One region of the Virgibacillus dakarensis genome, then DNA from elsewhere that is predicted to be linked to it. Evidence: riboswitches for the same ligand, from Rfam matches in the RefSeq annotation. Region 1 holds a riboswitch; the other holds the start of a gene.
The links. A riboswitch is a leader RNA that binds a small molecule or an ion and turns the genes downstream of it on or off. The one in region 1 is predicted to bind FMN.

Region 1 (15,720 bases):
AGTATTACAGCGCAAACGCGACCGTCGACAGAACTGCCGCATACCTGAGCAGTTGCCTGCCCATTAATGCAAACGGATTTTAAATAAACTTGGCTATTTTTTTTAAATTTTCGTTGTTATTTATTCATTTATATTGTAATATAATTGATATTGATAATCATTATCATCGTTATTTATAGCTATAGTATTTTATTGGAGGTGGGTTTTTGCGTAATAAGAATGGAAACAGAATAAGCCTGAGATACATCTATTATCCAACTATTTTTATTTTGATATGCGCAATTGTATTTTCTGCTATTTTTTCTGTTTCAATCGGGCAAGTTAATATTCCATTCAAGCAATCGATGGAGATGTTATTGCATGCACTGACAAATGGAAAAATTGGATCCTTAAGTAATAGCAATAGTGAAGCATACTTAAATATTATTTTACAAGTTAGGATGCCCCGAGTTATTTTCGCTCTCCTTATTGGCATGGGGCTTTCGTTGTGTGGAGTTGTCCTGCAAGCAGTGGTGCAAAATCCGCTGGCTGATCCGTATATTCTTGGTATTTCATCTGGAGCTTCTCTAGGAGCAACTTTTGCTATTCTTGTTGGATTTGGAAGTGGCGCGCTTTTATCTCAGTTTGGTGTAGCATTTGGAGCCTTTATCGGAGCGATGATTACTACCATTGCAGTCCTTATATTATCCAGCATAGGTGGTAAAGCCACATCGGTGAAACTCGTTTTATCAGGGGTTGTGATTGGTGCGTTATGTAGTTCCTTTTCTAGCCTTATTATATATTTTGCTAATGATGCTGAAGGAATTAAAACAGTTACCTTTTGGTCCATGGGAAGTTTGGCTTCATCAAGCTGGGTAAAAACCCCTATCATGGCGGTAGTAGTTTTAGGTGGGTGTCTTTTGTTTCTATTTCAACATCGGGTGTTGAATACAATGCTGTTAGGGGATGAATCCGCCATTACACTTGGAATTAACTTAAGTGCCTATCGGAAACTTTACATGGTTATCACCGCTCTTATCACTGGAACAATGGTTGCATATGCAGGAATGGTTGGTTTTGTCGGGCTTATCATCCCTCATATATGCAGAGGTATTTTTGGTGCTGATCATAAACGATTAATACCAGGAACGCTTCTGTTAGGGGGTCTATTTTTAATTTGGTGCGATATCTTGTCTAGAACGTTAATACATAATGTTGAATTGCCAATTGGAATCATTACATCCGTGATTGGCGCGCCATTATTCATCTATATATTAGTTAAAAAAGGCTATAATTTTGGAGGGTAGAAAATGGAATTGGTTGCAAAGGAAATGGAAGTAAGAATTGGTAAAAAAGAAATTGTAAAAAATATTTCAATTCAAGTTAGAAAACAACAATTTGTGGGAGTTATTGGACCAAATGGATGTGGAAAGTCAACGCTATTAAAGAGTATCTATAAAAGTCTAATTCCTCATAAAGGCACAGTGTTTTTAGATGATCTAGATGTATTAAATACTTCCCAAAAAAAGATTTCACAACGACTAGGTGTAGTGGGTCAATTTAATGAAATGAATTTTGATTTGACCGTACACCAAATGGTTATGTTAGGTAGAACTCCACATAAAAAATTGCTCGAGTCAGATAAACAGGGAGATTTTACGATTGTGGAGGAAGCTTTAACACGAACAAATTTACTTGATTACAAGGATCGTAGTTTTTTATCACTGTCCGGTGGTGAAAAACAAAGAGTTATTTTAGCAAGAACAATTGCTCAGCAACCAAAATTTATGATTTTGGATGAGCCCACAAATCACTTAGATATTCGATATCAAATTGAAATATTAACATGTGTTAAGGAATTAAATATTGGTGTGCTGGCAGCCCTTCATGATCTAGAAATGGCAGCACATTACTGTGATTATCTTTATGCCATAAAACATGGCGAAGTATATGCACATGGTACACCAGAAGAGGTATTAACACCTGAAACCATCGAAGCTTTATATCGAATAAAGTGCCAAACGTATATTAATCCTATTACAAATGGATTAGGTTTTGCATATCAAATATAAACTAGGAGGATACGAAAATGATAAAGAAATTATTACTTGGGGTTACTTTAATAGTCATATTAACAGCTTGTGGAACGCAAAGTGGTTCAGAAGAGGAAACGCAAACCAAAAAGCATTACCCACTTACGATTGAAAATTATACGAAAGCGGAAGGCGGAACCACTTGGGAAAAGAAAGATCAAGTATTTGATAAAGCACCGGAACGAATCATGGCAAATACTAGACCAGCAGCAGAATTGTTATTACATTTAGGATTAGGTGTCAAAATTGTTGGGGTAGGTGCAAGCTTTGGAGCACCGGATAAAGCTGTAGAAGAAGAATACTCAAAATTAAATATATTAAGTGATGCATATGTTGGAAAAGAGGTTACATTAGGAACAGACCCTGATTTAGTCTATGGACGAGGTGGTTTATTTGAAAATGCTGATTGGGGAGTAGGAACAGTTGATACTCTTAACGATATGGGAATTAATACGTATGTACTTGAATCTTCTATTAGTGGAGCAACATATGATTCAATCTATAAAGACATTGAAAACTTAGGTAAAATTTTTAATGTACAAGATAAAGCTGATAGTTTTATAAAAGAGTTAAAGGATAGAGAAGAATCTATTACTTCTAAATTAGATAGTATTAAAGAGGAAAAAACATTTGCTTATTTACATACAACCGACCCAAATGACATTACTATTTATTCGGCTAGTAGTAAAGATGAAACATTCTTTAATGACGTATTCAGTATGATTAAATTAGATAATGTGTTCAAAGATGAGAACGGGGAGATTAGTATCGAAATGCTTATTGAAGCTGATCCAGATGTATTAATCATTCCAATGTGGGTGGATAATGATCCGGCAAAAGCTGATAAGGTAAAAGAAGGCCTTTATGCCAATCCAAAACTATCAAGTATGAAAGCAATAAAAAACAAGCAAATATATGCAGTTGATTACAATTATATGTTTGGATATGGCTATAACTCAATTGATGGAATGGAAATTTTAGCTAAAGAAATGTATCCAGACTTATTTAAATAGAATGCTAATACGTTGAAGTGTTGTCGACACAATATTAATTGCTAATGTCGATCAAATACTTTTCAAGATTTCAGTCGATGATTCAGATGTAAATTCAATACCTAGCCCAAGTTTCGACTTGAACCTTTGACGGGATTTCCATTTTTTATTTGTATTTTCAAAAACACAAATGTTTATAATTCAACGTTTTGAAGTATGAAAAAGCAGTTTTTGATGGGTTTTTATCAAAAACTGCCGAAACTTTGGCTAGCAAATTTGGTGCCACCCTTCTATATGAAACGACCTTTATTATATTTCGGCCCAATTGTAAAGTATTGTGTCCGATTATGAAGATGGGTGCATTAATAGAGAACTTAAACGAATTACATTTTTACTTCAGCTTGCCGTTTCCTTCCAGGTTTATAATTAACAGAAATAATCCCAACTGCAACTAGTGCCAAAGCTCCGATAATAAAAATCGTTAACTGTTCCCCAGGGATAAAAATTGCCGAAAGAATCGTTCCCGATACTGGGGTCACAAATTTATAAATACTGACCTCCCCGGCTTTGTTATATTTTAGGATAGAGTACCATAACGCAAACGCTACCGCCGATAGAAGCGCCGCATACCCGAGCAGCCCCCATCCAAGTGGTGTAAAGCTAATAGCGCCAGGTTTCAATTGCGGAACACCAATCAACAGCATAAGGACAGAACCAATCGTAAGCTGCCAGCCTGTTAGTGCGAACGGATGAATTCCCAGTGCCAGTTCCTTCGCCATAATCGCACCGATGGCTCCGGTAAGTGCTGCTAAAATCATAAACCCTTCCCCAGTTAATGTGAAACTAAGCTGAAATTCCTGTCCCCAATTGGCAACAATAATTCCGCAGAAACCAGCAACAAGGCCGATTGCTTTTGGCCAGTTCAAGCGATCATTGGAATAGAAAAAATGTGCCAGCAATACGGTAAAAAATGTGCCGCTTGCTGATAGGAGCGCTCCTTTCATACCGGATGTATTTGCTAATCCATTATAAAAGAAAAAATATTGCAAAGCCGTTTGCACAACCCCGAAAATAACGAGAAACATCGCCTGCCTTTTTGTAACGAGCAGGGCCTTTGGTTTGGCAATCAGCATTCCGACTAACAACATAAGCCCAGCAAGTAAAAAACGCATTCCAGCAAACACGATTTTTGCTATCGTATCATCCGCAGCCATTTGTAATTCTTCATAACTTATCTTTAAAACCGGAAAAGCACTGCCCCACAAAATTGAGCAAAAAATAGCAATGCTTATCACGATCCATTTTTGTGTTAAATAATGCTTCAAATCATCCATCTCCCACATTCACGCTATCAACACCGTTAGCGAACATTCTCATCCATATGCACAAACGGCAAATCGGTATCAACCTCTCCTAAAACCCGCTTGATCGTAAACGCTTCCCCTTCAAGCCATTTGGCAAAATCGAATATAACCGGCTCCCGATCGCCGCCTAACGCAAACCATGCCTTTTTTTGCTTCGGAAAATACCCGGATGTATGAATTGTCCCGGACCAGTTTTTATATTGCTTGGAAAAAACACCGTTGTCCGTACCATTCAGCATACGAAACGCCTGGTATCCATCTATAATAGTGTGTTGTTGCATCTCCATTACCTCCATTCGTTTATACGAATCGGTAAGGTGGTGACGATTTTCATCTTTTAGCAATTCAAAATGGTTTGTACAAACGTTTGATTGACGTACCTCTACCTTTCTTGGTGTTGCCTCAACGATAAACGTTTCTCCCTTCTGATCAAGCAACGTATAACTAAACGAATGACGATGTGGAATCTTTTTCAGCATCGCAATTCCTTCATCAACCGTCGCACAGTTCTCCAGAATGATTCTGCCAATCATATTACAAATAAATCCGTCTCCAGGCTTTTTTCGATGCATAAAATTATAACCCATTACAAGACCTTTTTCATTCATACCGTCCATTCGTCCTGTTATGCGCTGTGACGGCCCAATGACTGCATACCCTTGATCAGAAGGTTGAAAAACAGTGTAGCGCCCTTCATATGTTTTCGGATGGTAATCATAATTACGGATCATATAATTAGAACCAGTAAAAATAGAACATCCACTCTTCACATACTCCAGCCGGTAGCCGCCAAATTCCTTCAGTACGTCCTCCATTGTCCATTCCAGTGCATCCTGCAAACCACGCAGTTCATCCCAAATACCAGGGGCAAATGCTTGTATGGCCTGCTTTGTCTCCTCTATATCAATCGTAAAACGTGGTCTTCTAATCTTCCACTGTTTTTCCCGATTTTTTACAGTTAATGAATCCTTTAACAGTACACCCTGTTTGTATCCAAACGCATAATGTGTACCACGAAATTGAATCATATCGCTAAAAATCTTCTTCAAAACGACAACCCCCTTTATTATTTTGGCTTCAATTAATTTAAAGAGGATGTTCAAAAAGTCCGGTAAAAATGACACTTCGGGATAGGGGATCTTCGACTCAGTTCCGACACGTCCTGTGTCGAACGTCGAAGTCACCACATCCTGTGGAAGCTCGTTGGCTTGTTTCTGCGCTGCTCATGTATCTATTTGCATACACTGCGCTGCTCGAAACTACACCGCCTCGAACTTCTTGGTCCTTTTTATCCTCCTTTTTGAACACGTACTTAAAACTCGGAAATTATAAATACCGAATATGCTTAAATGTGCCACGTCCAGCTCCTGCCGCTAAACGGGCACCTCCACTTTTGTTAATAGTACAAGTTTATAAGAAATCGGGGAAAAGTGAAACCAATCAAGCTTCGTTTTCGTATGAATCTGGCGTAAGAACACTATAGGAGCTGAGACTATGACAGGAATTTTAACAACAACTATCCTAGCTTTCATCATGTACATTGTATTAGCAGGTATTTTGATTGCGAAAAACAGTCATCGCAAAGGTACGTTCAAGGCCGCATTACTTATTTTTATCTTTCTTTTCATTATAGGAAGTGTTTCTAATTACATTATATTATTACCGATAACAGTACCAAATATGGTAATTGCCAATACCGGCATTGCACTTGTCGGGATTTTTCTATTATATGGAGTTACATCGGTAAAAACGAAGAAGAAAAAAATAGGTTCCTATGAAGCAGCATTGGGCCTGGTGATTCTTTTAGGAGTCATCGCTATACCAACCGTTTTTGTGCTTGGAATTTTTACAGTGGATGATACGTATCAATCTATCGACAAACAGGAAGTTGCAGAAGCGAAACCATTAAACAAAGACGATACGCCCATTACTGTATCTCCTGAATTCGCGCGAAACAAAGTACAAAAATCGATGAGTGTTGTACCTAATACACAATTTTACGACTTAGGTAAATTACAGGTGCAAAGAGTGGGTGAAGACATTGTTTTCGTTGCACCCGTTGAATTCACAGGATTATGGAAATATTTCCGTGGAAAAGAAACAGCGGGGTATTTTATGATATCGGCAACTGATATTAATGCCCAGCCGAAGTTTTATGACAGCAAAATGAAATATACCAATTCAAGCTATTTTAATCATAATATCGAACGCACGATTTATGCTGAATTTCCCAATTATATTCAAAGTGGTGAGCCGCAAATTGAGGTTGATGATGATGGAAAGCCCTGGTATGTGCAAACATTATATAAACCTATCGGCGTGACAAATAAACCGGATATGAAAGACATGAAAGTAGCTGTGGTTGATCCGGTTACGAGTAAAACAGTTGCATACGATATGAACAAAGCACCGGACTTCATTGACAGTCCATTAAGTTCAGAAATGGCAACAGACGAAAACAATTATTTTGGTAAATATGTTCATGGATGGCTAAACTCCTTATTTGGTAAAAAGGATGTAAAAATTCCAAATGACTCCGGAACAGAAAGCAGTGTAACGCCGGTATTCGACGAAAATGGGGATATGTATTACTTTACCGATATGGCATCACCAAAAGAAAACATTGATTCTGCACTTGGTTATACGTTAATTAATGCACGTACAGGTGAATTAACCTATTACAACAGTAAAAAGAATAGCGGCATTATGGATAGTAAAGGTGCTAAGGAAATTGTTAATAAGGAATTTCCGGAGAAAAAATGGGAAGGATCCATGCCGATTTTATACAACATTGACGGAAACCCTACATGGGTTGTGAATGTTCTGGATCCGAATGGTTTATTTAAAAAATATGCGTACATCAAGGCCGCTGACTCTGATTTTGTTGTATTCGGTGATACAGCAAGAGAAACGTTGGAATCCTACCGCCTTGCATTAGCACAGGACCCAAGTAACGTGGAAGCAACTGGAGAAAGCGCATTGGAGGAAATAACCGGCGAGGTTGATCGCGCCATCGTTACGACCCAAAAAGCAGGCCAGGTCATTCAGTTTCTGTTAAAAGGGGATAAAACCGTTTATACAATTAATGCCGGAAAAGCTCCATTGTCATTATTTCTGCAACAAGGAGATAAGGTGAAGCTGAAGGCTAACATCCGCGATAATGGCACAGGAATCGTTGATACAATTGAGATTGAAGGATTGACGGAGTAGGGTGCAGGATAGTACATGCCTGATTTTCATGAATTTTAGGGGAGTGCACTTCAGTCGATTAATTCCATTACACAATAGCTATAGAAAAGCCTAAGGATGTGCTCTTAGGCTTTTTCTATCAACTATTAACTTTTCAGTTTCTCAACTAACAAGGAAAGCTCAGTCCAGCGTTCCATCTTTTCCTCGAGTAATTCTTCCATCTCCCCGAGTTCCTGATAAAGTGCCTGCACTTTTTCTACGTCACTACCAGCTTCTGCGACACCTTCCTGCAGCTTCTCAATATGCATTTCCAATTCAGTAATTTCATCTTCTATGCTATCCCATTCCTTTTGCTCCATATAGGATAACTTCTTCTTTTTCAGAGCGGGCTTTTCACCTATTTCTTTAACCGGTGCCGTTAAAGCATCCTCATTTTTCTCACTTTCATTCTCCAAATACTCGCTGTAATTGCCGTAAAAACGCGTAACATTACCATTACCGGAAAATACAAGCAAGTGATCAATTACCCGATCTAAGAAGTAGCGGTCATGGGAAACGGTAATGACGACACCCGGGAATTGCTCCAAATATTCTTCCAGGACACTTAGTGTCTGGGTATCTAAATCATTTGTCGGTTCGTCTAATAACAAAACATTTGGTTCAGTCATCAGCACTTTCAGCAAATACAGCCGTCTTTTTTCACCGCCTGAAAGCCTGCGAATATATGTCCATTGTTCACTTCGGGAAAACAAAAATCGTTCCAGCATTTGTTCAGCAGTTATCACATCTCCGTCCTTCGTATGAATTATTTCCGCGACTTCCTTTATATAGTCGATAATCCGCGAGTTTCCATCAAGCTCTTCGTCACCCTGCGTATAATAACCAATTTTAACCGTTTCCCCAATGGCCATTGTCCCGTTATCAGGGGAAATGCGCCCCGCCATCATATTAAGCAATGTTGACTTCCCGGAACCATTCGGGCCAATGATGCCAAGACGGTCACCAGGAACAACCAAATAATTAAAATCATGAAGCAGCTTTTTGCCATCGTATGACTTGTCAATGTTTTCTAATTCGATAACCTTTTTTCCCAGCCTTGTGGATCCTGCCTGGAAAGACAGATCACCCTTCACTGTGTCGAATTCCTTTTCCTTCATTTCCTGTACACGGTCAATGCGCGCCTTTTGCTTGGTGGAACGTGCCTTGGCCCCGCGTTTCAACCAGGCAAGCTCACGTTTAAGTGTGTTTTTATGTTTTTGTTCAAGGCTATGTTCTAATGCTTCGCGTTCCGCTTTCTTCTCTAAAAATAACGTATAATTACCCGTATATGTATACAGGTTTCCTTTATCCAATTCAAATATACGATTCGTAACCCGATTCAGAAAATAGCGATCATGGGTAACGATGAGTAATGCGCCATTATACGATGCTAAATATTTTTCCAGCCATTCCACCGTTTCATTATCAAGATGGTTTGTCGGCTCGTCTAAAATGAGCAAATCGGCTGGCTGGATTAATGCCTTGGCGATCGCAACCCGTTTTTTCTGACCGCCGGAAAGCGTGGTAACATTTTTATCAAATTCCGTAATCCCGAGCTTCGTCAAAATGGTTTTCGCAAGCGTGTTTGCTTCCCATGCTTCATGGAGATCCATTTGCTGCTGCAGCGTTAGCACGTTTTCTTGCGCTTGTTCACTTTCCGGATTTTGGGCTAACTGGCTCAGGGCCTGCTCATATTCACGGATTGCCTTCATAACAACTGAATCCCCATAATAAATTTGCTCGATTACCGTCAAATGTGGATCTAATTCAGGCTCTTGGGCCAGATACTCGATTTTATAACCCTTTTTATAGTTTACCGTTCCCTCTTCGGCGGACTCAAGCCCGGCAATTACTTTTAAGAAACTGGACTTTCCTGTACCATTTACCCCGATTAAGCCAATACGATCATGCGGTGCAATCACACATGAAACATGGTTAAACAATATTTTTTCGCCAAATGATTTATATAAATTTTCCACTGTAAGCATTGATTTTCATCCTAACTTAACGTATCGTCTCTTCTCCCATTCTATCATAAAAATCAGGGTAACAGCTGTTCACACAGCTTTACCCTGATTCCCCTCATTCCGCTATACCTTTTGTGAGATTTGTCATTTCGATCGCTGCCACAGCTGCCTCTGCTCCCTTGTTTCCGGCTTTCGTACCAGCGCGCTCGATTGCTTGTTCAATCGTATCTGTCGTCAAAATACCAAATATAACAGGTTTGCCAGATTGTAATGAAGCTGCCTGAACCCCTTTAGCAGCTTCATTACATACGTAATCGAAATGGGCGGTCGCCCCTCTGATGACGGCACCCAATGTTATGACAGCATCGTAATCATGGTTTGTTGCCAGCTTTTGTGCCGCCAGCGGGATTTCAAAAGCTCCCGGCACCCATGCCACATCAATGTTTTCTTCCTTTACCCCATGTCTTTTTAGCGTATCCACTGCTCCGGTTAGTAGTTTACTCGTAATAAATTCATTGAAACGTGCAACAACAATTGCTATTTTTAGTTCGGTTCCTACTAAACTTCCCTTATATATTTTTCCCAATTTATTCATCCCCTTCCATTAATGATGCAATTCTAGCAAGTGACTTAATTTAGCAAATTTCGTATGCATATATTTCTCATTTTCTTTGCGAGGCGGTGTTTGGAGTGGAATGCGTCGTTCGACGGTGATTCCATGTGGCTCCAAACTGGTTATTTTTGCCGGATTATTCGTCAGCAGGTCGACTTTTTTTACACCTAAATCCAATAAAATCTGAGCACTGAGATCATATTCCCGTAAATCCGGAGCAAACCCGAGTTGTTCATTCGCCTCCACCGTATCTGCTCCAGAATCCTGCAGCTTGTATGCTCGCAGTTTATTCATCAACCCGATGCCACGTCCTTCTTGCCGCATATATATTAAAACGCCACGTCCGGCTTCATTAATTTTAGCAAGTGCTTCATGTAATTGTGATCCACAATCACAGCGGTAAGACCCAAATACATCACCCGTTAAACATTCGGAATGGATCCGGGTTAATGTTGGTATATCTGACTGAATATCACCTTTAACCAGGGCAATATGTTCTTTGTCATCAAGGTCGTTGGAATAGCCAATTACACTAAACGTGCCAAATTCAGTCGGCAATACCGTTTCAACCTCACGTTTAACATGTCTTTCGTGTTTTTTACGATAATCAATTAATGCTTTGATCGTAATTATTTTCAGCGAAAATTGTTTGGACATCTTCAGCAAGTCCGGAACGCGGGCCATTGTGCCATCTTCTTTAATAATCTCGCAAATGACCCCGGAAGGAAAAGCACCACTTAGGTTAGCCAAGTCAAGAGAAGCCTCGGTATGACCAGGACGCGTCAAAACACCGCCGTCTTTGGCCATTAGCGGAAAAACATGCCCAGGCTGTTTAAATTCTTCAGCACGTACATCCTGCCTGAGTAATGATTGAATGGTCTTCGAACGCTCCACAGCACTTATACCGGTTGTTGTATCTTTGTGATCAATGCTCACCGTAAAAGCAGTTCCGAACGGGTCTGTGCTTTGATCCGTCATCATCGAAAGGCCTAATCTCTTTGCTAAATCTGCTTTGATCGAGGTACAAACTAACCCCTTTCCGTGGGTAATCATAAAATTAATCACATCAGGGGTTGCCTTTTCGGCTAATGCAACAAGATCTCCTTCATTTTCTCTGGTTTCATCATCAACAACAATAATTGGCTTCCCCTTCCTTAAATCGACAATCGCCTCTTCAATGGAATGAAACATCCTACCCATCCTTTCTTTTTCATTAATCGTTAACTAAGCATATTTCCGACATACTTAGCGAGCATGTCACACTCGATATTGACCGCATCCCCCTTCTTCTTAGCACCTAAAATCGTTGCTGATGCGGTGTGGGGAATAAGGGAAATGGTTAGCTTATTTTCATCAACCCCAAATACAGTCAAGCTTACACCATCAAGTGCAATCGAGCCTTTCAGCACAACATATTTTGTCAGGCTCTCCGGAATTTCGATTTCATAGTAAATGGCATTTTCCCGCTTTTTCTTACTTACTATTTCTCCGATTCCATCGACATGTCCGGAAACAAAATGGCCACCGAACCTGCCATTAGCAGGCATCGATCCTTCTAGATTTACCTTGGAACCCGGTTTCAGCGATTTTAGTGAAGTTGATTTAATTGTTTCCGGCATAACCTCTACTTGAAAATTGCTTACCATAAAATTAGTAACCGTTAAACAGACTCCGTTTACGGCAATACTATCGCCTATCCGTACATCGTTTAACACCTTTTTTGCTGCAATTGTCATCTGGATTGCTTGTTCCGATACCTGTTGCAGCTGCTTAATCGTACCTTTCTCCTCAATGATTCCCGTAAACATCTAACTCCTCCTTCTTTGGTTCTGCGACAATTTTTATATCTTCACCAATCATCTCAACATCCTTTATGCGAAGTGACAGGGTCTCAGCAATGGACTGGAATCCCGGCCCAGCAATAGCGGTCGGAGCTGTTTTCCCCCCAATTAATTTAGGGGCAATATAAAAAATGATTTCATTCAGCAGATTCTCCTGCAAAAAAGCACCATTTATTGCAGCACCGCCTTCCACAAAGAGGGACATTATGCCCTTACTCCCTAGCACCTGCAAAACAGCTGATACATTAATCTGGTCACGATCCAATGAAATGATGGTTACACGATTCCGTTGCTGATAAGCTTTCTTTTTCTCATCAGGTACATTTTTGCCAGTAAAAATCCATGTGTCTGCCTGATTATCGGTAATAACAGCGGCATCTACTGGTGTTCTAAGACTTGTGTCCAAAACAATACGAACCGGATTCTTACCGCCACCCGCAAGCCTTGTCGTAAGTGATGGGTTATCAGCAATGATCGTATTCACCCCAACAAGAATGGCATCATGCTTATGTCGATATTCATGCACATCCAGCCGCGCCTTCTTCCCTGTAATCCATTTGCTGTCACCAGTAGCGGTAGCAGTTTTTCCATCCAGGCTAACTGCTGATTTCATCGTGACATATGGTGTTTTTGTTTTGATATAATGAAAAAATGCTGCATTGACCGCTTCAGCCTTCTCTTGAAGTAAGCCTAATTCCACATCAACGCCGGCATCGCGAAGCTTTGTAATTCCTCTCCCTGCAACCTTTTCGTTTGGATCCGAAACAGCTATGACACACCGTTTGATCCCCATTTCAATAATATAATCTGCACATGGCGGGGTTTTTCCGTGATGACTGCACGGCTCCAGTGTGACATAAATTGTTGCACCAATGGCCTTTTCCCCTGCCATTTGTAATGCATGAACTTCTGCATGGGATCCGCCTGCTTTCAGATGGGCGCCAAACCCAATTATTTGTCCTTCTTTAACAACAACCGCCCCAACCGGAGGATTTGGGCTTGTTTGACCGGCAACTTTACCAGCAAGCTTCAGAGCAAATCGCATATAATCTTCATCCTTCAATGACATCACTCCACTCCTTTTATTTTTCATTAAAAAAGCCCCCGAATAAGCTTCGGAGGCGTAAGAACAGAATTTTCATCAACAAGCAATAAACCTATGTATGAACAAAGGCGCAAGCGACCGTTTAGCGGCGTATGTGCTGGACTGAGCCGTAGGAGATAAAGGAAACACGGTGAGCTGGAAGCGAACCGATGTTGACTTATCGTACGGAGGTGAAGGAAGCACATTAGCCGCTGGGCGCTGGAGCCGGACGTGGCCTACCTTGATCCAAGCTGAATAGGGCTAAAATTTTATACTTTCCTATCCCTTGAAAAAAAGGTATACTAATAGATTGGACGTAAAAAAACATACATCTCTATAAGTATTTTCTATACACAGATAGCTTCTATCCGAAATTCCTTCTCCCATCCAGACTATAACTGTCGGCTCTGGAGTTTCACCAGATCCACCGTTTGGTATTCAAACCGCACGGGTCACGGACTTAGAACAAAAATGAGTTCCTTACCGTCGGTCGGGAATTGCACCCTGCCCCGAAGGAAATTGCGATATGAAGTTGTATGTTAGTTATAACGTAAATGGGATTTGATCGCAAGTTTTTTGAACTTTATATTTTTATTCCAGCGTGTTCATTTTTGCTGTTACCGTGCATTTTGGATCAAAGAATGGATTTATGACGTTCGAACCGCGCTAAAAATACTGTTTTTTGATAAGAAAATAATTCTGGTTTAGCCCTATGTAGACTTTTGCAGTTCGATTTAACTATTTTCGACTACTTTTAAAGAATCTCTAAACTCTATTAAGAATACATTAAAAATTCACAACTAATCGACTATGTTTAAAAAGAACATTTTATTCTACTATAAAAGTAGTTTCATAGTTTTATTATAACTTTACTAAGGAGGAGAATCATGAGAAAAAGAGTATGGCTGATTGTAGTTATTTGTATCCTTACTGTAGGCGGATTGCTTGGAGCAAACGGTGTAAGCTCTTATGCTGATAGCCCAAAGCACAAAGAAACACCTCACAACAAAGGCAAAGCAAAAAACGTAATCGTACTAATTGGTGATGGTATGGGCCCTGCTTATACCACAGCATATCGTTACATGAAAGATGATCCTTCCACCCCAGAGATGGAGAAAACTATTTTTGATACCTATTTTACAGGAATGGCAAAGACGTATTCTAACGACGAAGAAGAGAATATAACCGATTCAGCAGCTGCAGCAACATCGATGGCAGCGGGAATAAAAACATATAATGGTGCTATCTCTGTTGATACAGATAAACAGCCTGTTAAGACCGTACTAGAGGCCGCAAAAGAAAAAGGAAAGGCAACTGGGCTTGTTTCAACATCACAAATAACCCATGCTACACCAGCAGCTTTTGGTGCACATGATGTTTCCAGACAAAACTATGATGCAATTGCTGATGACTATTTTGACGAAATGATCAGTGGAAAACATAAGATAGATGTCATGCTTGGAGGCGGTACCAATTATTTTGATCGTGATGATCGAAATCTAATTCAAGAATTTAAAGAAGACGGCTATAGCTATGTGACATCTGCTGGCGAAATGGAAGAAAATAAAAATGGGAAGTTACTTGGCTTATTTGCTCCGGTAGGTCTGCCAAAGGCAATTGATCGTGATGAATCTACACCTTCACTAGAAGATATGACGAAAGCAGCGTTAGAAAAATTAAGTAAAGATAAGGATGGATTTTTCCTTATGATTGAGGGCAGCCAAATCGACTGGGCCGGACACGATAACGATTCCGTTAGTGTCATGAGTGAAATGGAGGATTTCGCAAAGGCATTCGAAGCAGCCATTGCATTTGCCAAAGAAAACAAGCATACTCAAGTTGTCTTAACTGCCGATCATGCAACAGGAGGATTCTCGATTGGGCGTGACGGGGGATATAATTTCAACCCAGATGCAATCAAAGCAGCTAAACGCACACCTGAATTTATGGCTCAGCAAATAATCAATGGAGCGTCAGTTGAGGACGTGTTAGATGAGTACGTTGAATTTGATTTCACAGAAAATGAGCTGCAGTCAATTAGGGAAGCTGCTGACAGCGACGATTTTGATACCCTCTATCATGGAATTTCGGAGGTATTTAATAAGCGGGCTGGTGTCGGATTTACTACTGGCGGACACACCGGGGTCGATGTACCAGTATATGCTTACGGTCCAAAGAGTGAACGATTTTCCGGATTGATCGAAAACACGGACATTGCGAATGAAGTTTTCAGGTTTTTAAAATAAACATTTCATAGGCTTGCTCCTTTAGAATGGTGCAAGTCTATTTTTATCCATTGAATATCGGTATAATAATGGTAAAAGCTTGAAAGGAGCAAACAAAATGACATCTCTACCAAAAGGCAGTTCGAATTGTATTACGGATGTTTCCGGTATCAAGGTTGGACATGTAACGCTATATGAAAAAATCGATGAACAGGATACCATTTGTACTGGCGTAACAGCTATCCTGCCGCATGGTGGAAATCTTTTTACGAAAAAAGTCCGTGCAGCAAGTTCTGTTATTAACGGGTACGGGAAAACGGTTGGACTTGTCCAA
Region 2 (15,720 bases), 260 kb from region 1:
TCAGATCATGCAAGACCATTACAACGGTGCGTCCGTCCTTTTCATTTAATTCAAATAATAAATCAAGTACATCGATTTGATGCGTCATATCCAAATAGGTTGTTGGCTCATCCAGCAAAATCGTGTCCGTTTGCTGTGCCAGTGTCATAGCGATCCATGCCCGCTGACGTTGTCCGCCAGACAATGAATCAACGGTACGATCTTTTAATTCTAGCATATTTGTAGCTTCTAGCGCATGATTAACAGCATTTTCATCATCCTTTGACCAGGATTTTAGAAAACCCCGATATGGATGTCTCCCCTGCTTAACAAGATCCATTACGGTCAGTCCTTCTGGGGTTACAGGACTTTGCGGCAAGATAGCCAGTTTCTTCGCGACTTCCTTTGTAGCCATTTTCGCAATATCCGCACCATCCAGAATAACATCTCCACCTTTAGGCTTAAGTAAACGTGCCAACGACCTGAGCAACGTTGATTTACCGCAGCCATTCCCACCAATAAATACGGTAATCTCACCTTTTGGAATTGTTATATTTAAATCATCAATAATAATGTCTTCACCGTAACCAAGTGTTAAATCATTTGCTGTTAACGTTTGCATTGGAATCTCTCCCCCTACATCCTGCGTGGAAAACCTACACAAAATATGTATGGTTTTTTAAGTATCGTATCTCTAGTTTATTTGCTTTTGGGTCATTAGTCAATGATTTTGAGAATCTTTATCAATTAGTTTTTACATTTACGTGAATCTTATTGCAGCAAATGCTTTTTTATCTTCCTTTTCGAACACAGTATCTTCTGCTTTTTAGGGGTGTATCCCCCATTCCATGCAAATCATTTCCACTTCCGGCAAAATACTATTTTTTCATACGTTCAAGCCATTTCACCAGTTCCGTTCGTACTAGTTTATTGGAGGCATTTCGTGGCAGCGAATCGACAAAATAAATATGTTTTGGCAGTTTATATGTTGCTAAATAATTCTGCGCATATTGGATAATTTCCTGCCCTGTAACCTGTCCATCTGCAACTACAAAGGCTACTGGGACTTGTCCCCATTCTTCATCGACCTTTCCGACGACACCTACCTCATCAATTTGCTCCATTCCGGATAGAACGCTTTCCACCTCAGTTGGGTAAACATTTTCCCCTCCAGAAATAATTAAATCCTTTCGTCTGTCGACAACGTATAAAAAGCCACCCTCATCCAGGTAGCCCAGATCCCCGGTTGCCAGCCAACCATCCTGAATTGTTTTTTTCGTTACTTCGGCTTTCTTAAAATACCCCTTTGTGACCATTGGACCTTTGACAAAGATTTCCCCGACAGGATCGTCTGTAGGGTGAGCAACCTGTAATTGCGCTGGGAATAAGGCTTTTCCTGCTGAGCCAATTTTATTTAGCGCATCTTTTGGACTTAGTGTAACAATTTGGGAGGATGTCTCTGTCATGCCATACGATTGAAAAACAGGGATATTGCGTGCTTTTGCCTTTTCCAATAAAGGTTTTGGCGCTGGTCCGCCTCCGAGCAGCATACAACGAAAAGCATCTGGGTACCTTTCGCCGCCTATCAACTTTACTAATCGCTGCAGCATTACTGTTACAACTGATACAATTGTCACGCCTCGACTCATGATCGCATCATGGACAACCATTTCATCAAACTTTTCCAGTAAATAGACGGGCATTCCATAGATAACACTTTTCATAAAGATGGAGAGACCGCTGACATGAAAAATTGGCAATGTGGCAAGCCATTTGTCACCCGCACTTAAACCAAGATTTAATGCTGAACCAATTGCACTCCACCAATGATTTCCATATGTATGAATAACACCTTTCGGAAAACCGGTTGTCCCTGAAGTATAAATAATTGTAAAGGGATCGTCTAAGTAAAGCTCTGTCATCAGCTTGACGTCAGATTCCGGTAATCCCGTAATTTCCGTAAAAGTTTTAACTGATACGGAAAGATTCATTTGCTCTATATCGTTGATCAATTTATCACTCGTTAATACTAGTGATACTTCTGCATCGTTTAATTGGTAATTTAATTCTTCCCCTGTTAAGCGCGTATTAAGCATCACCGAAACAGCACCAAGATAGCTTAATGCATGGAGCGCAATCACCATGGCAGCATTATTGTTCGATAAAATCCCAACATGCGATCCTTTTTGTACACCGATGTGTGCCAATTGTCTAGCAAACCGCTGGCTCGTTTCCTTTAATTCTAAAAAAGACATCGTATTGCCATTTACATATTCAATTGCTGTTTGTTCTGGTGCCAGACCAGCCTGCTTGGTTAACCAATGCGGAATAACTTCTGACATGAATGTAACCACCCTTGAAATTAGTTAGAAAAACCTTTGCTATATAGCAAAGGTTTTGACTGCTTTGGATTGTAGCGACAAATATTGACCCCGCTGATGAACAAAGGCGGAAGCGCCCGGTTTAGCGACGTATGGGCGGACTGAGCCGTAGGAGATAAAGGAAACATGCCCCTGCAAAAGGGGTATGCCGACGTTGGACGCAAAGTCCGCCTTTAGTCGGCCTTCCTTTACACCAACCGATGTTGACTTATCGTACGGAGGTGAGGGAAGTCCACTAGTCGTTGGGCGCTGGAGCCGGACGCGGCTGTCGCAGAAAGTGACATTAACGCAGCCTAAAATTTTTATACTTTTCTATAACTCAAGGAAAGCGCGGGAACTGATCCCAATCAGGCTTCCTTTTTTCTTTAAATGCATCGCGGCCTTCTTTTGCTTCGTCGGTCGTATAGTAAAGAAGGGTTGCATCGCCGCCCATTTGCTGTAGTCCAGCAAGGCCATCTGTTGCGGCATTAAAGGAAGCTTTAAGAAAGCGTAGTGCTGTCGGTGATTTCTCCAGAATTTCCTTGCACCACTGCAGTGTTTCTTCTTCCAATTGGTCAAGCGGAACTACTTTGTTTACCATGCCCATTTCATATGCTTCTTCTGCATTATATTGTCGGCAAAGGTACCAAATTTCCCGTGCACGTTTTTGACCAACCATTTCTGCAAGTAATCCGGCACCATACCCAGCATCAAAACTGCCAACTTTTGGCCCGGTTTGGCCAAAAATAGCATTGTCTGCGGCGATTGTCAGGTCACAGCAAATATGCAGCACATGGCCACCGCCGATTGCGTAACCGGAGACCATTGCAATAACCGGTTTCGGAATGGTCCGCATTAATCGCTGTAAATCAAGGACATTTAAACGCGGAACCTGATCATCTCCAACATAGCCGCCATGTCCCCGTACTGTCTGGTCACCACCAGAACAAAACGCTTTATCTCCCGCACCAGCTAAAATAATAACGCCTATAGCCGAATCATCGCGGGCATCAGCAAACGCATCGATCATTTCGTTTACGGTTAATGGTGTGAATGCATTATGAACGCGTGGGCGATTCATCGTAACTTTCGCGATTCCATTGTACTTTTCATAAATTATTTCCTTATACTCTTTTGCTTGTTCCCATTGTACAGTCATTGTTTTTCCTCCTTCTGAATAGTTGCTATGTACTTAGCAAAGATGGTGTTCAAGAGGTCGAGTAAAAATAACACGCAATAAGGATTTTCCACTAAAACCACCCATCTCAATAGCCAACTGCGGAAGTCAGCTCGTCCTCCGAAAGCCGACTTCTTGGTAACTATTAATACTTCCCAAGATGTAATGGAAACTTTCCTCGGTACGCTCCACGCTGTCTCGAACCGGGTGCCCGGGATGTACAAGTTTCAGCGATGCAACAGGATTGCGGTGTCAGCCTACCCCTGATCCTCCTTTTGAACACACTTTTAAAATGAACTCCGTTACTATTTTACCAAAAAAAGTTGGCTGTTCCACGTGAATTGCATGACCGACATCTTCAACAATGATTAAATCACCTGATTGCAAGCGATTTTTCAGCCTTTGATTAAGCTTCACAAATTTTTCATCCAATGCACCAGCAACCAGTAATACGGGCACAGATAATTCCCGAACCTGCTCCCACCATGATGGCTGTTTTCCCGTCCCCATATACCTTAAAGACTGTACTAAACCTGGTGCAGATTGCGAAAGCCGTTCATCCCGAATTTCCCGCCTTTTTTTAGGAGGCAGTTTTCTTTGCGTTTGAAAAAGCGGAATATCTTCCCAGAAATTCACAAAAGCGCTTATCCCCTCTTGCTCTATTTTTTGTGCAAGATTTTCATCGTGAGCCATTCTTGCTCTCCGTTCATTCTCTGTTTCCAGCCCTGGAGATGCACTTTCCAATATTAGTGAGGCAACCATTTCCGGGTACATCATGGCAAATGATAACCCCGTTCGCCCGCCCATCGAATAGCCAAGAAGATGTACCTTGTCAAACTCTAAATAGGTTAACAATTGCATTAAATCGTCACAGCATGTCTGCATCGTCCTTGGTGTCTGCGTTCGTGTTTTACCATGGCCAGGCAAATCAATCCTAATAAACCGAAATTCCTTATACCATGTGTCAACAACTGTGTTCCACGTTGCTGAACTTCCGGTAAAACCATGCAGTAGTACAACAGGGGGCCCTTGTCCGGTAACTTCATACCAATAAGAAGCATCGTTGATCGTTACATACATGTTAGTCTTCCTCACCATTCAATAACTCATGTTCAATTGCTTGCCATTTTGCACGATGCCACTGCATGTTTTGCTCGCGATCTGTTTTCACCTCAATTACCGATAAGCCCCCTTTTTTGTAGCTAGTTTCAAAGGCATGTTGTAATTCGGGTTGGCTGTTTGCCTGATAGTAATCACCGCCATACATCTGTACCGCATGTTGAAATTCGATATCAATTGGCGTACCGAATAATGCTTCAAAATGATCCTCCTTGTCATTTGCTTGCGGTAAAAAGGAAAAAATCCCGCCTCCATTGTTGTTGATTAAGAGAATTGTTAGGTTAAGCTTATAGTGTTTGGCCGCAAGCAATCCATTCAAATCATGGAAAAAAGACAAATCACCAAGCAATAAAGTAATATGTGACCCGCCAGCGGCAGCACCAAGACCGCTTGATACCATTCCGTCGATCCCGTTTGCCCCACGATTGGCAAGAACCGTCATATCTTTCGAGGTTGTCATAAAGAACGTATCCACATCCCTGATTGCCATACTATTTCCGACATACAGACTGCTTTTCTCCGGTAAACAATCAAGCATACACCGAACAGCATCACCCTCGGTAAGCAACTGAGCCTCACTTTGTGCAAGTAAATGTTTTTTTGCAATTGAATTTATTCGCTGCCACATTTCAAGCCATGTTGATTTAGCGTTTACCTCCGCAGCAGACCGGGTGAGATCCTCACAGAGCAGCTTTGCATCTGCATATACAAACTCAGTTTTATTTCCTGCCGGTTCCCTATAACCAGCGTGTTCCTCAACAATAAATTGTGGCACATTTTTATGTTCTTTTACATAAAATAAATAAGGTTTTGAGACAGGCATTGCACCAAATCGGATAATGTAATCCGGTTTTAACTGTGTACGGATTGTTACATCACGGAAAAAAGCGTCATACCCTTCGATCACATGATCTTTATTATGTTCTCCTGCCCGCATCCCTGACAATGGATCTGCCAGCACCGGTAATTGCAGTGCAGCTGCTAGATTAGTTAAAGCTTCAGGAAGGTCATCGCGATATTGCGGACCGCAGACGATGACTCCTTTTTCATTGCGCTGAAGCTTGCTGATTAGAGTTTTTAGCTGGCTCGGGTGTAATCGTTTGACACCGTCAATTGTTGGATGAAAGTGTTGAGCTTTCTTCTCCCCCCATAAGTTTACTATGGTGAAGTCCGGGATAAGAGGTTCCCGTAATGGAAAATTCAAATGAACCGGTCCACTGTTGCCTTCCATCGCCATATGAACGGCCCGCGCAGCTTTGCTTCTTACATAGTCGAGCATCACATCATTTGCTTCTGGCAGTGCCATCTCATTAAACCATTTTACATAATCACCGTACAATTTAATTTGCTCAATTGCCTGCGGGGCGCCTACATCGCGTAGTTCATGCGGGCGGTCAGCCGTTAACACAACTAACGGTACCCTGCTGTAGTTCGCTTCGACAAGCGCCGGAAAATAATTTGCTGCAGCCGTTCCTGAAGTACAAACGAGCGCAACCGGCCGCTTAATTTTTTTGGCCATCCCTAATGCAAAAAAAGCGGCAGATCGTTCATCAATAATAACCCACTGCTTTAGCTTTGGATGCGCCCGGATTGTCATCGCTAGTGGTGTTGATCGTGAACCGGGTGAAATCACAGCTTCTGTTAGGCCACTTTTAACTAATTCATCAACAAAATTGGCAATATATCGTGTTAATGTTTCCGTATGTTCCATGTTTATCCTCCTAAAACGGACAGCATTGGCGCAAATTTAATTAACGTTTCTTCATATTCCGCTTCTGGATCGGAATCTTTTACGACTCCGCACCCTGCGAATAATGACGCTTCATCTCCCTGAATAAGCCCGGATCTGATCGCGACCGCAAACTCGCCGTTTTGGTTACTGTCGAGCCAGCCGACCGGTGCCCCATACCAGCCTCTATCCAATAATTCATATTCCCGGATAAAGGTAAGAGACGCTTCTCTCGGAACACCACCGAGTGCTGGTGTCGGGTGTAATTCCTTAATGATATCAAAAATACTATACCCGTTTTTGAGTGTAGCCCGAACAGGTGTATATAAATGCTGTAAATTTTTTAATGGATAAATAACGGGTTTATCGGGAATTTGGATATCCAAGCAATAGTGCTTAATTGCATTTTTTATCATCTGCACAACATAATCATGTTCCCCCCGATTTTTCGGATCGTGTAATAACGTTTTACTGATTTCTTTATCCTCAGCAGTTGTTTTTCCTCTAGGGGCAGTTCCTGCTAAACAGGTAGAAAGCAGTTGATTTTGCTCCAATTTCACCAGTCTTTCCGGTGTTGCTCCAACAAAACAATCGTCATCATGCTCAAAGGCAAAAATATAGCTATTCGTTTGAGAAGTTAAAAGTTTTTTTAAGACAGTAGTGATCGCTGGTTGTTTTGAGAGCTTTAAACGCATTTCACGTGCAAGTACTATTTTTTCAGCCTTGTTTTGGTTAATTTTATCCGTTGCCTGTTTAACTAATCCTTTCCATTGTTCCGGTGCAATTTCTTCCTTTTGCTTCAGCCTTACAGCAACTGGATGACTATTTGTATATCCCAAAAAGCAGCCAGCTGTTTTTCTTAATTGATGTGCAAGCTGGCCAGTATGGTCATCCTTGGTTACCTCTGTATTAATCGTCAAATAAAAGGCAGATTTCTGTTTGGTTAACGTCAAACGCGGCACCCGGAATTCACTGTTTTTAAATTTCTTCCACAGATCCGTATTGTCCTTTTTCGGATCAAACCTCATTCCACCAAGCGCAACCAATCCAGTGCCAGGTGTTTGATAGGGATTATGAATCAACGCATTGCTGACGAGATTTTCCCATTGTTTTTCTGTTTCCTGAAAACGATTTTCGTCCGCTATGAGATGGCAAACTGTACCAGCCCCAACTAAACAGAATTCATCTGCTGTACTTGTCCAAAAAGTACGATTCATCCCCTGATCTTTGGCCGCTTCAAAAAATTGGAGCGGATCTATTTCATCTATTTTTTTTGTAAAACTAACCAGTTGTGCAGAATCCGTGTTATTCGCAAGCACAATTGCTTGATCGAGCAACGATTCCAGCAATGCCTTCTTTGTTTCAATCATTCATGCTACCTCCGTTATACACTAACAGTCATAAAACTTCCTTCTCTATTTTATGCTCTTTTACATGGTTTCTCAAGGAATGGGGCATATTCCCCCTATTAAATACTATATTAGGTTCTTTTCCCAATCATTGTCTATTGGTTGTGAATTTATCTCATCTACTTATTGACACCCTATAACGAATTGCCTAAACTTAATATGATATTGATGTTCAGGGGGAACACATTTATGCATTCAACAGATAAAACAAATATAAAACATGTCTTAAATGAAAAAGAAGGCTTTCAAATATGGTGGCGTCTACTGCGGCCACATACATTAACCGCGTCATTTGTTCCCGTTTTTGTCGGAACGATGCTTGCTTATATCGATGGTTCCATAAACATCCCATTATTTTTAGCAATGCTTGTTGCATCCATGTTAATTCAGTCGGCAACAAATATGTTTAATGAATATTACGATTTTGTACGTGGACTAGACAATGAGCAATCTGTTGGGATCGGTGGCACAATCGTCCGTGATGGAATTCCGGCAAAAACGGTACTAAATTTAGCCATCGCCTTTTTCGGTATCGCGATGCTGCTCGGTATTTATATTTGCGCGGTATCCAGCTGGTGGATTGCAGTCATTGGTTTAGTTTGTATGCTTTTCGGCTATTTATATACAGGCGGGCCATTACCGATTGCCTATACACCACTTGGCGAATTGTTTTCCGGTTTTCTCATGGGAACCGTAATCATTGGGATCAGTTATTACATTCAGACCTTGGCGATTACAGCCACTGTCGTTTTAGTATCCATTCCGGTTGCGATCTTTATTGGAAGTATTATGATGTCCAATAATATTCGTGATCTGGACGGTGATAAAGAAAACGGACGAAAAACAATTGCAATTCTGCTCGGCAGGAAAAATGCCGTCCGCTTTTTAGGGATATTGTTTTTCATTGCATTCGGGCTGACTGCTTATTACATTATTGATGGATTATTACCAGTTTGGTCGATCATTGTGTTTATCAGTGCAGTTAAAGCAGTGGACGTAGTAAAAAAATTCCAGGGAAAAACCAAACCGCTGGAAATGGTGCCTGCCATGATTGCCACTGGTAAAACAAATACGATCTACGGATTTTTATTAGGCGTTTCATTATTACTCAGTAAGTTATTTTAAGCAGGGGAGTTGTTTTCGATGGATTTTGGCCATACACTAATGGAATCACTTGGAATCGAAGTACAAACACTTGAGGAAAATCTCGTAGTTATGACAATGCCTGTTGATCATCGGACACACCAGCCTGCTGGTTTTCTGCATGGCGGAGCAAATGTCGCACTTGCAGAGAGTGCTGCAAGTATAGGGGCATTTGTCCATATTGATCCGGATAAGTTTAATGTATTTGGTATCGAAATTAATGCTAATCATGTGAAAAGTAAACGTGAAGGTACAGTAACCGCCAAAGCCGTTCCCCGACATATTGGAAAAACGACCATGGTTTGGGAAATTAATATTGTCGATGAAACGGAAGATCTCATCTGCATCTCACGCTGTACAATCGGAATTGTTCCTAAGAAAAAATAACAGGAAGGGAGATCACGATGAACCTCAGCAGCGAAAAAATAGCTTATTTTAAAAATCGGTTAAGAACCATGAAACAAGAACTGATCGTTGACATGAAGAAACATGAAGGGACTAGCCCCAATGATTCCATTAACGAACTTGCTGATTATGACAACCATCCGGCAGACATGGGTACGGAGCAATTTGAACAGGAACGCAATACCGGATTTGATCAAATGCGCCGTGACCGGTTACGGGAGATCGATGACGCATTGGCAAGAATCGAGAACGGCACATATGGGGTAAGTGAAAAATCAGGAAAACCTATACCGGAAGAACGATTGGAAGCAGAACCGACTGCACGATACTTAGTTGAAGAGGAATGATAGTTGATAGGCTGTCTCATTTTGAAGGAGGCAGCCTATTTTTGGCTGAAGGTTGACACTAGGTCGAGGATTTAATCGGTGGGTTCAGCGAATTTCCGGCTTGGTTCAGCAACTTTTAAAAAATCTTCAGCAATTTTTAAGGATAAATAAAGATTAATTCCTTGATGGAGGGATCGTTTTAGTTTGAAAAAATAAATGCATTCCCCTTTTCAAATCTGCAAAATGATTGTATACTAATATACAACAATAGAATATCGATTCCATCTTCGGGGCAGGGTGAAATTCCCGACCGACGGTAATGAGCAGTATTGTTCTAAGTCCGTGACCCGCCTGAGCAAAGTCTCGGTGGTTGACCTGGTGTAAGTCCAGGACCGACAGTTACAGTCTGGATGGGAGAAGATGTCGAGCCGTTTTCTGGTGCATTGTATGATGTGCTATTTATTTCCTGTATATTAAACTTACCCTAAAGCCCCGATTAGGCAGGCTTTAGGGTTTTTATTTTGCGCGGGAAATGGCTTATCCTTCATCACGAGATGTGAATCGATAAACCGATGAAGGAGGAATTGATGATGCGATCGACAAAACTGCAATCATCACGATTACTAAAGCTTATTATTCTTGCATTACTAGGAACAATTTCGCTTTTATTATTTTTCTTAAATTTCCCGGTGTTACCAGGTTTCGGGTATTTAAAAATCGATTTCAGTGATATACCGGCGTTAATTGCTGGATTCATTTTTTCACCACTTGCCGGGGTAATCGTTGAGGCTATTAAAAATATCCTTTATGCGGCTATCGGTGGTGGAGAGCCTGTAGGAATAGCTTCGAATTTCCTGGCCGGCGTAATGTTTGTCGTTCCTGCAGCTTATTTGTATCATAAATTTAAAGGTGTCAAAAGTGTCGTATCAGGTTTAATCGCTGGTACAATTATGATGGCAATTGGCATGAGCATCTTAAATTATCTCGTTTTTTTACCAATCTATGCATTGTTTATGGGAATGGAAGAGATGAGTATAGAAAGTGTAAAGTGGTATACCGTAATCGCTGGAATTCTGCCGTTCAACATAATAAAAGGAATTATCATCGGAATATTATTTATTCCATTATTCGTTAAAATGCGCAGCTGGATTGAGCAGAAGCAAGCAAATATTGTATAACCATAAAAAAGCTAACCCTGGATATCGGGGTTGGCTTTTTATGTTCTGGGAAATTATAAAATTTATACGCTGGGGTAACTGGATAGTCGAGAGGGGCCACGTCCAGCTCCAGCGCCCAGCGGCTAGTGTGCAACACCCGCCTTCGTACGATAAGTCAACATCGGTCGGTGTAGTTGTTCGGAAAGTTGCTGATGTTCGGCCAAAATTGCTGAACCAAAGTCAAAAATCTTGAACATACTGGCAATAGCCGCCGAACATGACCTGAAATTTGCTGAACCTCACAACAGCAACACATTAAGAAGGTACAGAAGAGATATCTCTTCTGTACCCTCAACGCCAGATTACTCACTATCAACATTGATAAATAATTTACCATCTGCTTCCTTACGGGTTTCGTTGCCATAATCATCAACCACTTTTACTTCAATAACAGCTCCATCAGCTTTCACATTATTCGTCGCCGTCCAATAGCCTACATAATGACCGTCAGAGGTTTCCCGCATAGGTAATTCTGTTGCATTACTGACACTTGCCTTTGCATTTGTTAGTGGCATGTGGATAAAGAATGTAGCATCAAATCCAGGCTCACTGTCAAATTCAATTTTCACGCTTTCCCCTGCCTGCAGATTTTTATCTTCTGCAGGTGTTACATTTTCAATGGCAGGAGCGTTATATTTAGCATCGATCGTAACGGTTTCTTTTGCCTTATTACCTGCTTGATCTTTGGCAACCACCTTTATTTGATTTTCACCGTTATCAAGCAAAATACGTTTGGAATACTTACCATCCGAAACCTCTGCTTTTTGACCATTAACTTTTACCCAGTCAAGGTTGGCATCATCGACCGTTCCTTCAACAGTAACCGTTTCACGATTTGTCTTGTCACCGTCTTTTGGACTGTCGATGGTCAGCTCCGGTTTAGTGGTGTCTAATGTCACCGGAACAGGTTCTGATTCGCCGGTTACCGCACCATCCAGCATTGACACAGCAGTAAACTCATTTTCACCCTCTGACAGTTCCGCTGGTATAGCAAATTTTCCATCGTCGCCTACCTCAGCCGTACCAACTTCTTCCCCATTATTCTTCAATTGAATCGTTGTCGTCGGTGATGCTGTACCTTCTACCGTGATATCCGCTTCATTCGTAATTAGATCTGCATCCGGTGATGTAATAACCGGTGCCGTTACTTCATAGCTTACACGGGCACGGATCATATAATTTCCTTCAATGGCCGGGGACGGTGACCAAGCCCCACCAACAAGCTGATAGCTGCGTTCAGCATTCGGTCCATCCTCATCTGTAGCCAGACCCGGTGTATTCGGATTAGCATGGGTTTGAATATAAACCATATAGAAATCGCCATCAACGACAATGTTATGCTCACTTAAATCGACCACAGTCCACTCACCATTACGTAGTGCTTCCGCGTCAATTGGACCGGCTAATTTCTTGCCAGGTGCTCCATCTTCACCTGATGCATCCCAAACTTCGACAGCAAATTCGGTACCACCTGGGACAGGAAATTCCGTATCCCAGAAGCGGAACACACCATCTGTGACAATCGCGGAATCTTTGCCTTCAGGTAAGGACATCTTCACTGCCCAGCCATTTCCAGCATCATAGAATGCTCGGGCATTTTCAGCGGTACCATCATCATAGCCGATTTCTCCGCCCGGATAGCTGAAAAATGGTTCTAATTCTACATCTACATTAAGATTCTCATCGTCAACCGTAATTTCTACTTCCTTACTGTGATAATCACGGGCCATCACTTTAAGGGTGTAAGAACCTTCATAAGCAGTTAGTGAATAATTACCGTCACCATCTGACTTTACCGGTGTAACATTTGCGTCTTCTATTAGAAGAATGGTTGCACCCTCGATTGGTTCACCCGTTTGTTCATTTGTGATTGTACCACTGACAGTGCCTTGCGAGAGTTCCGTTAATGTGAAATCTGCTTCAGTGACACTATCATTTTCGATTGTAACTGTTTGCTGTTCTGAACTAAAACCATAGGCTTCCGCTTGTACGGTAAATGTTCCCGCTGGATGTGCTAAGGAATACGATCCATTTGCTGGATTTGTATTAACCGAACGTCCACTTTCCAGAACACTTACTTGCGCACCTAATGGCAATAGTGTAGGATTAATTACGTCCTCTTCCACAGGAGGGTTTTGTTTTTTAGGTAATTCCGGCTTGATTTTGGCTGGATTTACCTTTTCTTTTAATGCTGCTTTTCCATCGCTGTTAATTACGCCAAGACCAATGTTACTCTTGCCTTTATTTGCCTCGGTATTTGAAGCTGGGACATTTCCTAATCCTATTCCATGTCCATTATTTATGCCTAATCCCTTGTCAGCTCCATGATTTTTTCCAAGTGAAACATTACTGCTTTGTGGTGAAGCTGTAAGCGCAACGTCATCAATATACCACCCAGCCTTGGTAATACTGGAATCAGATGTTACATTGAAACCAATATAAATACGCTGTCCGCTATATTCGGAAAGATCAATCTCTGCATCCTCCCAACCATCTGTTGTACCTTGCATTCTAGTTAACTGTATCCATTCCTCTTGATCGGTAGAAACAAATACATGACCAAAATCATAAGCACTCCCTGAGTCATATTGTTCCAGTTCATGCCATTGTTTAAACTGCAAGTATGCATCTCCTTCAGGCAGATCAATTGGCGGCATCACAAGAGTTGCATTCATATTACTTTCATAATCTCCGTCAAGATTTGTTGCATAGACTTTTTCACCTGATGCTGCACTTTCGGGACCTGACGTTGGTGCTCCCCATTCCCAGCTGTTCTTTTCGCCAAATGATGTCCAGCCTGTTGGTTCTGCTTCAAAGTCTTCCGAATAACCAACGGAAATCCCAGGTTTAACATTAATCGTATATTCTTCGGTAACGACTTCATTGTTTCCGAAATCATCGATTGTCCACTTATAAACAAGTGAATCTCCATCAATTTGGTCTCCAGGAATGGTTGCGCGATATTCACCTGCTTTAAAATCACCAGAAGTACGGGTAGCTTCAACCGATTGCCATTCGCCATTTTTATCCTGATACTGCAAAACTACCGATGAAACACTGATATTATCATTAACCTCAATCGTTACATTAAGATCCATTCCTGCATACGTTTCTGCAGGTGCGTTATGTTCGAATGTAGGGGCTTCATTATCTTCCCCTTCTTTCGTAACCTGACCTTGCAATGTTCCAATTCCGCTTTCAACCGAAGATACTGCATTATATGCATTGACCAACCCATACCCATATCCGTTATTTGGCGATTCCGGATACTCATCATCGGTCAATGGCGTTGCTGTATTTATTAAAATCTCTTCTATTTCGTCAACTGATAAACTCGCATCAACTTGACGTAATAAGGCAACAACCCCTGTTACGGCTGGGCTAGCCATGGATGTACCATTATTTCCGGCATAACCATTTCCTGGCACAGATGAACGAATGCCAGCCCCTGGAGCCGAAATATCAGGTTTTATTTCGTCATATGGGGATGGTCCACGTAACGAAAAACCAGCAATCTTATCGTTTTTATCCGTCGCACCAGTTGCAAAAGATTCTGGATAATTCCCAGGGTTTGCAACCGATCCTGGTCCCCCTGGATTTCCATCATCAACGTTACCTGCAGCAAATTGCGGAAAAATACCGGCAGCACGCCAGTTAATAACAACATCACGATACCACTCATCAAGTCCTGCTCCGCCACCCCAAGAGTTATTGACCACATCTGGAGCCATATCGACTCTGGCATTTCCGTCTGCATCTGTAGGGGCTAAAATCCATTCACCTGCTGCTAGTATATCGGCATCTGTTCCGGTTCGTCCCGAGAATGCTCTAGCAGCAATAAACTTAGCACCCGGGGCAACACCGATCTGGTTTGTCCCGTCTGCCTCACCACCAACCATTGTTCCGGTAACATGTGTCCCATGACCGAGATCATCTATTGGCTCCGCCTCGCCAGCGGTTGCATCAAACCAGTTAAAGTCGTGATCTACTTCTCCGGTTGCCGCATCGTATCCACGATATTTTTCTTTCAATGCTGGATGATCCCATTGAACGCCACTATCAATGGTGGCTACAACTGTCCCGGATCCATCAATACCCATTTCCCAAGCTTGCGGGGCACCGATACGATCCACGTTCCATTCCACATTTTCTGTTTCGGCTTTCGGTGTTTTCGTTTCAGCTACTTTCGACTTGAATAATTGCCGTGTTTCATTAGGCAATATTTTTTCAACTTCATTAAATGTGGCAATCTTTTGAGCAACTTCTTTTGTTGCTGTAACCGCCATTCCATTAACAATATAATAGGATTTTATATCCTTGGCATTGCCTTTTTCAGCCTGTTTTTCAAGGTATTGTGTTACATTTTGCTGTGATTCGAGCGATGTTGTTTTAAGCTCGGAAACAACAGCGGAGCGCTGGGCAAGTTCTGTCTTTTGTGCCGTTAACTTTGCCTTGCTCGCACTATCCTTGGCTTCCTTTGCGATCTTTTTGGTATCTGCTTTTTCTTTGAATTTGACTAAAAAGGTAACATTATCATTTTTATCAAATTCATCAAGCAGACTTTTACTTACTTTTGCTTTTGCAGCAGTTTGTGAATCATGTAATGACTGAAACAGCTTGTCATTCTTCTCAGCACTAGCCATTCCCGGTGCCAGTAAAGAAAATGTCATGAGTAACGAACTCACAATACTAAAGAGCCGTATTTGCCGTTTTCTTCTCAATTCCTTTCCTCCTCCCGATTTTTAAAACTGTGCTTTTTGTAAAAATTGTCACTGATTTACGACTGCTCCAACTGGTTTAAGAGAAGCAACCCGAAACCCATGACAATAGAAAAAAGACACCCCTTTCCCCCTTTC

Region 2: it holds a riboswitch for FMN, as region 1 does, so the genes downstream of both, CZ382_RS21500 (ECF transporter S component) here and ribD (bifunctional diaminohydroxyphosphoribosylaminopyrimidine deaminase/5-amino-6-(5-phosphoribosylamino)uracil reductase RibD) in region 1, are expected to answer to the same signal.

What each region holds. Positions count from the first base shown of each region.
Region 1 covers NZ_LT732554.1:2,752,193-2,767,912, reverse strand. Annotated here, with positions in the region: gene CZ382_RS22890 (FecCD family ABC transporter permease) at 207-1,286, shown strand; gene CZ382_RS22885 (ABC transporter ATP-binding protein) at 1,290-2,051, shown strand; gene CZ382_RS22880 (ABC transporter substrate-binding protein) at 2,069-3,085, shown strand; gene CZ382_RS22875 (DMT family transporter) at 3,448-4,389, opposite strand; gene CZ382_RS22870 (C45 family autoproteolytic acyltransferase/hydolase) at 4,425-5,477, opposite strand; gene CZ382_RS22865 (DNA-binding protein) at 5,923-7,638, shown strand; gene CZ382_RS22860 (ABC-F family ATP-binding cassette domain-containing protein) at 7,764-9,644, opposite strand; gene ribH (6,7-dimethyl-8-ribityllumazine synthase) at 9,739-10,218, opposite strand; gene CZ382_RS22850 (bifunctional 3,4-dihydroxy-2-butanone-4-phosphate synthase/GTP cyclohydrolase II) at 10,228-11,427, opposite strand; gene ribE (riboflavin synthase) at 11,457-12,044, opposite strand; gene ribD (bifunctional diaminohydroxyphosphoribosylaminopyrimidine deaminase/5-amino-6-(5-phosphoribosylamino)uracil reductase RibD) at 12,025-13,140, opposite strand; FMN riboswitch at 13,533-13,682, opposite strand; gene CZ382_RS22835 (alkaline phosphatase) at 14,049-15,407, shown strand; gene CZ382_RS22830 (DmpA family aminopeptidase) at 15,505-15,720, shown strand, end outside.
Region 2 covers NZ_LT732554.1:2,493,978-2,509,697, reverse strand. Annotated here, with positions in the region: gene CZ382_RS21545 (ABC transporter ATP-binding protein) at 1-601, opposite strand, end outside; gene CZ382_RS21540 (o-succinylbenzoate--CoA ligase) at 858-2,321, opposite strand; gene menB (1,4-dihydroxy-2-naphthoyl-CoA synthase) at 2,680-3,498, opposite strand; gene menH (2-succinyl-6-hydroxy-2,4-cyclohexadiene-1-carboxylate synthase) at 3,769-4,596, opposite strand; gene menD (2-succinyl-5-enolpyruvyl-6-hydroxy-3-cyclohexene-1-carboxylic-acid synthase) at 4,598-6,346, opposite strand; gene CZ382_RS21520 (isochorismate synthase) at 6,349-7,734, opposite strand; gene CZ382_RS21515 (1,4-dihydroxy-2-naphthoate polyprenyltransferase) at 7,963-8,898, shown strand; gene CZ382_RS21510 (hotdog fold thioesterase) at 8,917-9,303, shown strand; gene CZ382_RS21505 (TraR/DksA C4-type zinc finger protein) at 9,321-9,668, shown strand; FMN riboswitch at 9,927-10,073, shown strand; gene CZ382_RS21500 (ECF transporter S component) at 10,238-10,825, shown strand; gene CZ382_RS21490 (S8 family serine peptidase) at 11,167-15,534, opposite strand.